3 regions of the Uliginosibacterium sp. H1 genome follow, and region 3 is predicted to be linked to each of the others. Evidence: predicted binding sites of a transcription regulator. Region 3 holds the regulator's gene; each other region holds the start of a gene.
What was found. Region 3 encodes sigma-54, which starts transcription at its own class of promoters, with help from an activator protein. Its sites were predicted from a motif close to TGGCACGCTTNCTGCTNA; they were not measured.

Region 1 (3,236 bases), 160 kb from region 3:
ACAGCTTTTTCATGAGTTGCTCCCTCTCCTTGTTCTTAGAGCGCGTCCGCGCCGGTTTCGCCGGTACGGATTCGGATAGCTTGTTGCAGGTCGAAGACGAAGATCTTGCCGTCACCGATCTTGCCGGTATTGGCCGACTTCTCGATGGCCTCGATGACCTGGTCGAGCAGGCCATCGTCGATGGCTACCTCGATCTTCACCTTGGGCAGGAAGTCGACGACATATTCAGCACCGCGGTACAGCTCGGTGTGGCCCTTCTGACGGCCGAAACCCTTCACTTCGGTCACCGTCACGCCCTGCACGCCAATGGCCGACAGCGCTTCACGCACTTCGTCCAGCTTGAAGGGCTTGATGATGGCAGTCACGAATTTCATGATCGCTCCTCGATGCGGCATGCCCCGGAACGGGGCATGCCTGTTTGGTAATTAGAACGTCTTGCTGACGGTCAGCAGCGCGCGGTCGTCGCCCAGGTTCTTGCCATAGACGTTGTGGTAGAACTCGCCCGGCTTGCCCTTGGCGTCGGAACCGACGTAGTACAGGCCCCAGGTCAGGCCCACCAGCTCCTTGGTGACGCCCAGCTTCCAGTCGGTGTAGGAAGCATCGGAGAAGTCGGAGACTTCCTGGCGGCCGAGGTGGGCAGCCAGGGTGAAACCGGCGCCAACGTCGAAGTTGCCGTTCAGCTCGTAGTAGATGCTGCCGTCGGTGTCACCACCGTCCGGGGCCTTGGCGCCGAACAGATCGGTGAAGGCGTACGACAGCTTGAAGGTCAGCATCTTCCAGCTCACCGCACCGTAGGCTTCCAGGGTGTTGGGGCTGGTGACGCCATCAAAATTGCCCGGGTAGTAGTACTGCAGCAAGCCGACATCGACACCCCAGTCGCCGAACGCCTTCTTGTAGCCGCCGTAGAAGTCCCATTCCATCGACGAGCCTTCGCCAACGTTCGCGTCGTTCAGCCAGCTGATGTTGCTCGCCCAGGTGCCGAGGTACAGGCCGCTGGCGTGACCGTAGTCGAAGCCGCCCTGGATGGCCGGCTTGCGATTGGTCTGGCCGATGCCGCGATAGATGTACTCGGAGGCCAGCGACACATTGCCGGTCACGGAGTGCGGCGACTCCTGGGCCAGCACGGGGGCGCTCAGGGTGGTTGCGATCAGCGAAGCGAGGATGGTTTTGCGCATGTGTTGCTCCTATGTAAAACAGGGAAGATGGGGCAGCACGTTTAAGCGGGATTCGTGCCAACGCCAGAAGGCCCGCTCGCTACTTGGCTGCAACGCCCCTTATGTCAAACGCTGCGCAAAAACAGTGCAAAGACTTCGAAGCGCTTCCGGTGGGTCGGCACCAAAACAGTGCCAAGACGGGAAACGACCAGAGGCGCCGTCAAAGTCCGCTGTGCTAGAGTGAAATCACATTCCCCCGCATCAGGAGCAGCCGACATGGTGAATACGAAACTGCTGGACGAAATCGGCGCGAAAGTGTCCGAAATGCTGTCGCACACGCCGGCCAAGGACATAGAGAAGAACGTCAAGGCGCTGATGGCTGCCGGCTTTGCCAAGATGGAGCTGGTGACCCACGAAGAATTCGAAGTCCAGCGCGAAGTACTGGCCCGCACCCGCGAACGCCTGTCCCAGCTGGAGGCCCGCATCGCGGAACTGGAAGCGAAGCAGCGCGAAGAGGCCGCCTGATCGCGCAGCCCGGTACGACGGAAAAACAAAAGGCGCGACCATGAGGTCGCGCCTTTTGTTTTGGGCTTCGGGACGGGTCAGGCGTCTGCCTTGGTCCGCTTCGTTGCCGTGCTCTTGGCCGTGGCGCTCTTGGTGGTGGCTTTCGTGGCCTTGGCCTTCGTTGTCTTGCTGGTCTTGGCGGCCTTCGTCGTCTTGGCCACGGCCTTTTCCTCCGATGCGGTCTCGGCAGCGTCCGCCCCGGCGCTCTTCGCGCCCGCCTTGGCCGGCGCTTTCTTGGCCGTCGCACGCGGCGCCTTCTGTTCGAACTCGAACCCGACCTTGCCTGCCGCCGCATCCCATTTGAGATAGGCGGAGAACTTGCGACGGGTGCGCGCGGAGACAAACTCCTTCAAGAGGTCGGTCTTGCCCGCCGTCAGCAGCTTCTGCATCTGCTCCCGCTCGATGGGCTGCTGCAGGATCAGCTTGCCGGAACGGAAGTCGCAGCTCTTCTCCGGGCCGACCGACTTCTCACAGACGTAGGACAGGCCGTGCTCATAGACCGGCGAGCCGCATTTCGGGCAAGTGCCGAGACTTTCCTGGCCGGAGAAGTCCGGCGCTTCCACCGACTCGCCCTCCCGCGGCTGGCCGAAGTCGAACTCCGGCAGCTTGTCGTCGTTGAGGCGGATCTCGGCGGAGAACGCGCGCCCCATCTTGTTGCGGAAACCCGCCAGCGGGCCGACGCGCCCCGTCGTCAGCAGCGTCTCGATCTCGGCCGGCTCGAACTGGCGACCGGCGACGATCTTCCACAGACCGTAGTCGCAGTCGCTGCACTGGAACTTCTTGTAGTTCTCGCGGATCAGGCCGCCGCACTTCGGGCAGGGCGACTTCAGGATGCCGAAGTCACCCGGAATGGTGTCGGAATCGTAGGTCTTGGCGCGCTCCACGATGTCGCGCGTCATGGACACGATGTGCTCCATGAAATCCGCGCGCGACAGCTCACCCTTCTCCATCTGGGCGAGCTTGTATTCCCACTCGCCGGTCAGCTCCGGCGAGGACAGCTCGGTAACGCCCAGCCCCTTGAGGAGCGTGATCAGCGAGAAACCCTTGGCCGTCGGAATCAGCTCGCGGCCCTCGCGCAGCATGTAGGTTTCGGCGATCAGGTTCTCGATGATCTGCGCACGCGTAGCCGGCGTGCCAAGACCGCGTGCGCTCATCGCTTCGCGCAGCTCCTCGTCCTCCACCAGCTTGCCGGCGCCTTCCATCGCGGAGAGCAACGTGGCTTCGTTGTAGCGCGCCGGCGGCTTGGTCTGCATGGCGCGCACGACGATTTCGTCGGTCGCAGCCCCCTCGCCCGGCTTCACGGCCACCAGCGAGCCGGTCGCGCCTTCCCCTTCGACCCCTTCACTCGCAGCTTCCTTGCCATAGATGGCCAGCCAGCCGGGATTCACCAGCACCTTGCCCTCGGTCTTGAAGGCTTCGCCCGCCACGCGGGTGATGCGGGTGGTCACCATGTACTCGGCTGCCGGATAGAACACGGCAAGGAAACGCTTGGTGACGAGGTCGTAGATCTTCCACTCG
Region 2 (3,236 bases), on a different contig from region 3:
ACGAGGGCGGTGATGCGGTTGGGCGTTTCGGGGCTGTTCATGGACGCACGGCAGATGGGGCAGCGAGGCAGGCGCGGATTCTCGCATGCGACGGGCGGCCGGGGAGGCAGGATGGATCAAGCCATGCAGGGCGGCCCTGCATGGTGTGCGGGGTATCGCGGGAGTTGCGCGCTTACAGCTCGCGTGATGCCGTCAGGCGCGGCCTTCCGGAATCCCGCGCAGGCCGGCGCGCTCCAGCCGGTCTTCGAGTTCGCCGAGGTGCGCGGCCACGACATTGCCGGTTTCCTCCACCGCAGCGCGCACTGCGGCTTCGTGCCGCGCCTGCCGCTCGATGTTTGCCAGGGTGGCGGCTTCCAGGTACTGGCGCAGCTCGGTGAAGCGCGAGGCCTCGGCGCTGTTGGCGAGCGTGCGCTGGGCTTCGAGTTCCTTGGTATGACGGCGTGATTCGACCAGGAGGGTGGTTTGCAGATGGGTGATGACGCCCATGAACAGCGCACTGAGCACTGTCAGGATGCCGAGCAGTACAAGCCCCAGCGGGGCCTGGACGACCACGACGCCGAGATTGAGCGGCCCCGGCGCGGAGATGGCGCCCCAGTTGAGGAAGATGAACACCAGACTGCACAGCACTGCAACCAACAGGACCAGGGTGCGGATCTGCATGATTCCTCCTTGTTATGGCGACGTGTCGTGGCGAAGAACTGCCTCGCGGTTTCTCATTATGGGTGACGCGCGGTGAATCACTCAGGGTGAATCATGCCGCTGTGCCTGATGCGGACATGGTCCGCATCGGTCTGACCGTCGTTCGACCACGACGTTCAGCGGCCTCGCCAGCGAGTGACAAAAGAAAACGGGGCGCCGGAGCGCCCCGTTCTTCAACTGCCGGTGAGCAGGTGCTTACAGGCCGGCATCCGCACGCAACGCAGCTGCCTTGTCCGTACTCTCCCACGTGAATTCCGGCTCGTCGCGGCCGAAGTGGCCGTAGGCGGCGGTCTTGGTGTAGATGGGGCGCAGCAGGTTGAGCGACTGGATGATGCCCTTCGGACGCAGGTCGAAGTGCTGCTCGATGAGCGCCACGATCTTGTCGTCGCTGACCTTGCCGGTGCCGAAGGTGTTGACGTTCAGCGAGACCGGGCGGGCCACGCCGATGGCATAGGCGACCTGCACTTCGATGCGCTCGGCCAGGCCGGCAGCGACGATGTTTTTCGCCACGTAGCGGCCGGCGTAGGCGGCGGAACGGTCGACCTTGGACGGGTCCTTGCCGGAGAAGGCGCCGCCACCGTGACGGCCCATGCCGCCGTAGGTGTCGACGATGATCTTGCGGCCGGTCAGGCCGCAGTCACCGTGCGGGCCGCCGACGACGAAGCGGCCGGTCGGGTTGATCAGGTACTTCACCTTGTCGCCGAGCAATTCCTTCGGCAGCACTGGCTTGATGATCTCCTCGATGACGGCTTCCGACAGCTGGGCGTGCGACACGTCCGGGCTGTGCTGGGTGGACACCACCACGGTGTCGATGCCGACCGGCTTGCCGTCGACGTACTTCACCGTCAGCTGGCTCTTGGCGTCCGGGCGCAGCCAGGGCAGGCGGCCGTCCTTACGTACTTCCGCCTGGCGCTGCATGATGCGGTGCGCGTAGTAGATCGGCAGCGGCATCAGGCTGGGGGTTTCATTGCAGGCGTAGCCGAACATCAGGCCCTGGTCGCCGGCGCCCTGTTCCAGGTCCAGGCCTTCGCCCTCGTTCACGCCTTGCGCGATGTCCTGCGACTGGCGGTTGATGGCGGTCAGGATCGCGCAGCTCTTGTAGTCGAAGCCGATGTCCGAGCTGTCGTAGCCGATGCGGCGCACGGTGTCCTGCGCGATCTCGCGGTAGTTGATGTGGCCGCTGGTGGTGATTTCGCCCGAGATCACCACCAGGCCGGTGGAGACCAGCGTCTCGCAGGCCACGCGGCCGCGCGGGTCGACGGCCAGGATGGCGTCGAGGATGGAATCGGAAATCTGGTCGGCGACCTTGTCCGGATGGCCTTCCGAGACCGACTCGGAAGAGAAGAGGTATTCGGCCATTGAGCCTGCTCCCAAAACAAAAAACCCCGGTTGGTGGCGCGAGGCCGACTCCGGGGTTTTGCGAGCGGGCGACGCTTTAGCAGTATTTTTGCGGCCCTGGGGGATGACGAAATCCCGGAACCGACGTCGCCCTGCAAGTTGTCTGTTTAACTCGGCGACGCGAGAATTATACCCGTTGTCCGCATACTGAAAACCCGCGGCGACGGAATCCACCCTTCCGGGCCTGCCCGGCCACGCCCCTGTTGCACACTGCGCGCCAATCCATGTCATCGCTGATCCCTGCCGTCTTTGCCGTGCTGCGTTGCCTTCCCTTGCGTCTGCTCCACCTGCTGGGGGCAGGGGTGGGCTGGCTGGCATGGTGGCTGTCGCCCGGCCTGCGCAAGCGGACGCTGGAGAATCTGGCACTCGCCTTTCCCCAGGGCGTTCCGTCGGGCCTGGCGCGGCGGGCGACCGTGGATGCGGGCCGTGCGCTGCTGGAGCTGCCATGGTTGTGGTCGCGGCCGATCGAGGACGTGGCGGCCCGCGTGACCGAGCAGGAGGGGTACGAGCGGGTCGAGGCGGTGCGCGCCGAGGGTCGTGCCATCCTGTTGCTGACGCCGCACCTGGGGTGCTTCGAGGCGGCCGCCCAGCACTACGGCACGCGCTATCCGATCACCGTGCTGTACCGCCGCCCGAAGCTGGACGTTCTGGCGCCGATCATGGAGTCGGGCCGGCTGCGCGGCCTCATGAAGGCGGCGCCGGCCGATGCAAGCGGGGTCCGCCAGATGCTGAAGGCATTGAAGCGGGGCGAGGCGGTGGGCATGCTGCCGGACCAGGTGCCGCAGTTCGGCGAGGGGGTGTGGGCACCGTTCTTCGGCCGCCCGGCCTACAGCATGACGCTGGCTGCGCGCATGGCCGAAGTGAAGGATGTTCACGTCTTCATGGCGTATGCTGCGCGCCTGCCGGGTGCCCGCTACCGGCTGGTCATCCGCGATCTGGGCCGGCCGCTGTCCGGCACACCCGAGCAGCGGGTGGCGCAGATCAATGCCGAGCTGGAGGCCCTGATCCGCGAGTGTCCGGACCAGTACCTGTGGAGCTACAACCGCTACAAGCGCCCGGCGGGTGTGCCGCCACCCGGGGCCGTAGTTTCTGCCGATGCCTGAAGCCGCCTTTCTCCACGCGCCCACCTTCTTCCTCCT
Region 3 (3,236 bases):
TCACCTGCAGGCGCTGCGGATGGATGAGGTTCAGGTGACCGACGAGGTCAGCCGGCCATACCCGGTTGTCATGGATGGTGAGGTGCGTGTCGAGCCGGCCGGCGACGTGGCGCAGGCGCAACGCAGCACGGTTGGCCTCAAAGAGTTGAGCGACGCTCGTTCGCCGCATGCGGATCCCATTCGACAAAGAGGCTATGCATGGTGTCGGCGCTGTCGGCCGCCAGAAGATCGTCGCGGAAAGCGCGGTCGGAGAACATCTGGGCCAGTTCGGACAGCAGGCGCAGATGGGATTCGTTGGCCTGCTCCGGCACCAGCATCACGAAGATGAGGTTCACCGCGCGGCCATCCGGCGCATCGAACTGGATCGGGCTGGCCAGGCGGAAGAAAGCGCCCAGCGCTTCCTTCAAACCCTTGATGCGGCCGTGCGGAATGGCGATGCCCTGGCCCAGGCCGGTGGAGCCGAGCTTCTCGCGCTGGGTCAGCGAATCGATGATCGCGCTGCGCGACAGGCTGTTCTGGTTCTCGAAGATCAGTCCTGCCCGTTCAAAAACGCGCTTCTTGCTGTCGGCCTCCAGGTCGAGCAGCACGTTTTGCAGTGGCAGGATGTGGGAAATGAGGTTCATCCGGGGGAGGCTCTGACCGCGCTGTCACCAGTGGTGACGAGACGGTCGCTACTCGGCGTAAATGGACTGTCTGGGACTGTCGAAACTGTCGAGCTTTCCTGTCGGGCGTGGTGCAGCGGGATGGGACAGCAGAACCTTGGAGCAGGATAACCGGCCGAGGTGCAGGCAAGCGGGAATTATGCCCGACAACCCGGCCGGCCGGGCGGTCAGGGCTGGGCGGCTTGGTGCTTGATGGCGTCGCGCCCGTGGTCGAAGGACTTTTCCTTGTGCTTGACGACCTGGCGGTCGAGCTTGTCCGTCATGGCGTCGATGGCGGCGTAGAGGTCTTCCTCGGTCGCTTCGACGTGGATGTCCTTGCCGCGGACATGCAGGGTCACTTCGGCCTTCTGCTTGAGCTTCTCGACGGAGAGGATCACGTGGGTGGCGGTCACGTGGTCGAAATGGCGAATCACGCGTTCCAGCTTGCTGGTGACGAACTCACGGATGGCGGGGGTCACCTCAAGATGATGGCCGGTGATGTTGAGATTCATAGGGCACTCCTCTCAGATCGACTTGCGCTGACTGACCGGCGGGATATTGAGCGACTCGCGGTATTTCGCAATCGTCCGTCGCGCCACCACGATACCCTGCTGGCCCAACATCTCGGCAATCGTGGCGTCGGACAGGGGTTTTCTCCCGTCTTCACCTGCAACCATCTGGCGGATCAGCGCACGAATCGCCGTGGCAGAGCAGGCACCGCCCGTGTCGGTGGACACGTGAGAGCCGAAGAAATACTTCAGTTCGAACACGCCGCGCGGGCTGGCCATGTACTTCTGCGTGGTCACGCGCGACACCGTGGATTCGTGCAGCTCCAGTTCGTCGGCAATCTCCCTCAGGGTCAGCGGCCGCATGGCCACTTCGCCGTGGTCGAAGAACTGGTGTTGTCGTTCGACGATAGCCTGCGACACTCTGAGGATCGTGTCAAAGCGTTGTTGTACGTTCTTGATTAACCAGCGGGCTTCCTGTAGCTGGCCCGACAGGGCGCTGGCGGAACCACGGTTCTGCTGAAGGATGTCGGCGTAGACGCGGTGGATCCTCAGTTTCGGCATCGCCTCCGGGTTGAGGCTCGCCCCCCAGCGGCCGCGCGTCTTGCGGACGATGACGTCCGGCACGATGTAGCGCGGCTCCACGTGGGTGAACTGGGCGCCCGGGCGGGGGTTCAGCCGGGAAATCATGTCTTGCGCGGCGCGCAGGCCGTCGTCGTTGCAGCCCAGGCGGCGCTTGAGCTTGACGAAGTCGCGCGCGGCCAGCAGTTCGAGCTGGCCATCGACGATCTGCAGCGCCAGGCTGCGGGCACTGCATTCCGGGCAATTGCGCAGCTGCAGGGTCAGGCACTCCTGCAGGCTGCGTGCGCCGACGCCGACGGGGTCGAAGTGCTGCACATAGCGCAGCGCGATCTGCAGGTCATCGACTTCCACTTCCAGCTCGGGCGGAATCAGTTCGAGCAGTTCTTCCAGCGGGGTGTCGAGAAAGCCATCGTCATCCAGCGCCTCGATGAGGAAACGCACCAGCGCGCGGTCCCGGTCGGACAGGGCCATCAAGGCCACCTGGGCATCGAGGTGGTCACGCAACGACGTGGCGGCAGCCTGGAATTCCTGGAAGTCGGACTCGTCGTCGTCACCGCCATTGCGGCTGCCCGCTTCGGAACGCCACTCCGCGGCTTCGCCGAGATCGTCGTCGGAGGCCGCCTCGTAGGCCGCATCGATGGTCTCAGGCGGATCGACCGACACCGCCGGCTCGAAGTCCGCGTCCTCGCCGTTGCCGCTGGATTCGCGGATCTCCGCGAAGTCGCGCTCCTCGCGCTCCTCGTGGCGCGTGGCTTCGGCCTGCTCGACGCTGGCCACCGCTTCGGCGCCGCCCTCCTCACCGTCCTCGCGCTCCAGCATGGGGTTCTCCAGCAGGATGCGCTCGATTTCGGTGTTGAGCTCAAGCGTCGACAGCTGCAGCAAGCGGATGGACTGCTGCAGCTGCGGGGTCAGCGCGAGGTGCTGGGATATCTTGAGCTGGAGCGAGGGCTTCATGAATGAGACGGAAAACTTCTACAGGCGGAAATGTTCGCCCAGATACACCTGACGCACCTGTGCGTTTTGCACGATTTCGTCAGGACGGCCGCCAGCGAGCACCTCGCCGGAGTTGATGATGCAGGCGTGATCGCAGATACCCAGCGTCTCACGCACGTTGTGGTCGGTGATCAGCACCCCGATGCCGCGCGACTTCAGGTAGGCGATGATCTTCTGGATGTCGATCACCGCGATCGGGTCCACGCCGGCGAAGGGTTCGTCGAGCAGGATAAGCCGCGGGCTGGTCGCCAGCGCACGCGCGATCTCCACGCGGCGACGCTCGCCACCGGACAGCGACTGGGCGGTCGCGTCGCGCAGATGGCCGATGTTCAGCTCGTTGAGCAGCTCGTCCAGCCGGGCCCGCACTTCAGCCTTGCCCAGCTTCTGCAGCTCCAGCACGGCCATGATGTTCTCGGCGACCGTCAGCTTGCGGAAAACCGAGTTCTCCTGCGGCAGGTAGGACAGGCCCATCTGCGCGCGGCGATGAATCGGCGTGTGGGTCAGATCGGTGCCG

Region 1: a site for sigma-54 is predicted at 1,218-1,235, ahead of VVD47_RS14880 (TorF family putative porin). Genes of this name have one in related genera too.
Region 2: a site for sigma-54 is predicted at 2,135-2,152, ahead of metK (methionine adenosyltransferase). Genes of this name have one in related genera too.

What each region holds. Positions count from the first base shown of each region.
Region 1 covers NZ_JAYXHR010000002.1:1,168,428-1,171,663, reverse strand. Annotated here, with positions in the region: gene VVD47_RS14890 (ammonium transporter) at 1-13, opposite strand, end outside; gene glnK (P-II family nitrogen regulator) at 36-374, opposite strand; gene VVD47_RS14880 (TorF family putative porin) at 426-1,175, opposite strand; gene VVD47_RS14875 (accessory factor UbiK family protein) at 1,431-1,679, shown strand; gene VVD47_RS14870 (DNA topoisomerase III) at 1,757-3,236, opposite strand, start outside.
Region 2 covers NZ_JAYXHR010000003.1:93,083-96,318, forward strand. Annotated here, with positions in the region: gene VVD47_RS17095 (nucleoid-associated protein) at 1-41, opposite strand, end outside; gene VVD47_RS17100 (hypothetical protein) at 193-660, opposite strand; gene metK (methionine adenosyltransferase) at 895-2,058, opposite strand; gene VVD47_RS17110 (lysophospholipid acyltransferase family protein) at 2,301-3,200, shown strand.
Region 3 covers NZ_JAYXHR010000002.1:1,332,495-1,335,730, reverse strand. Annotated here, with positions in the region: gene hprK (HPr(Ser) kinase/phosphatase) at 1-169, opposite strand, end outside; gene ptsN (PTS IIA-like nitrogen regulatory protein PtsN) at 138-623, opposite strand; gene hpf (ribosome hibernation-promoting factor, HPF/YfiA family) at 830-1,153, opposite strand; gene VVD47_RS15660 (RNA polymerase factor sigma-54) at 1,166-2,683, opposite strand; gene lptB (LPS export ABC transporter ATP-binding protein) at 2,702-3,236, opposite strand, start outside.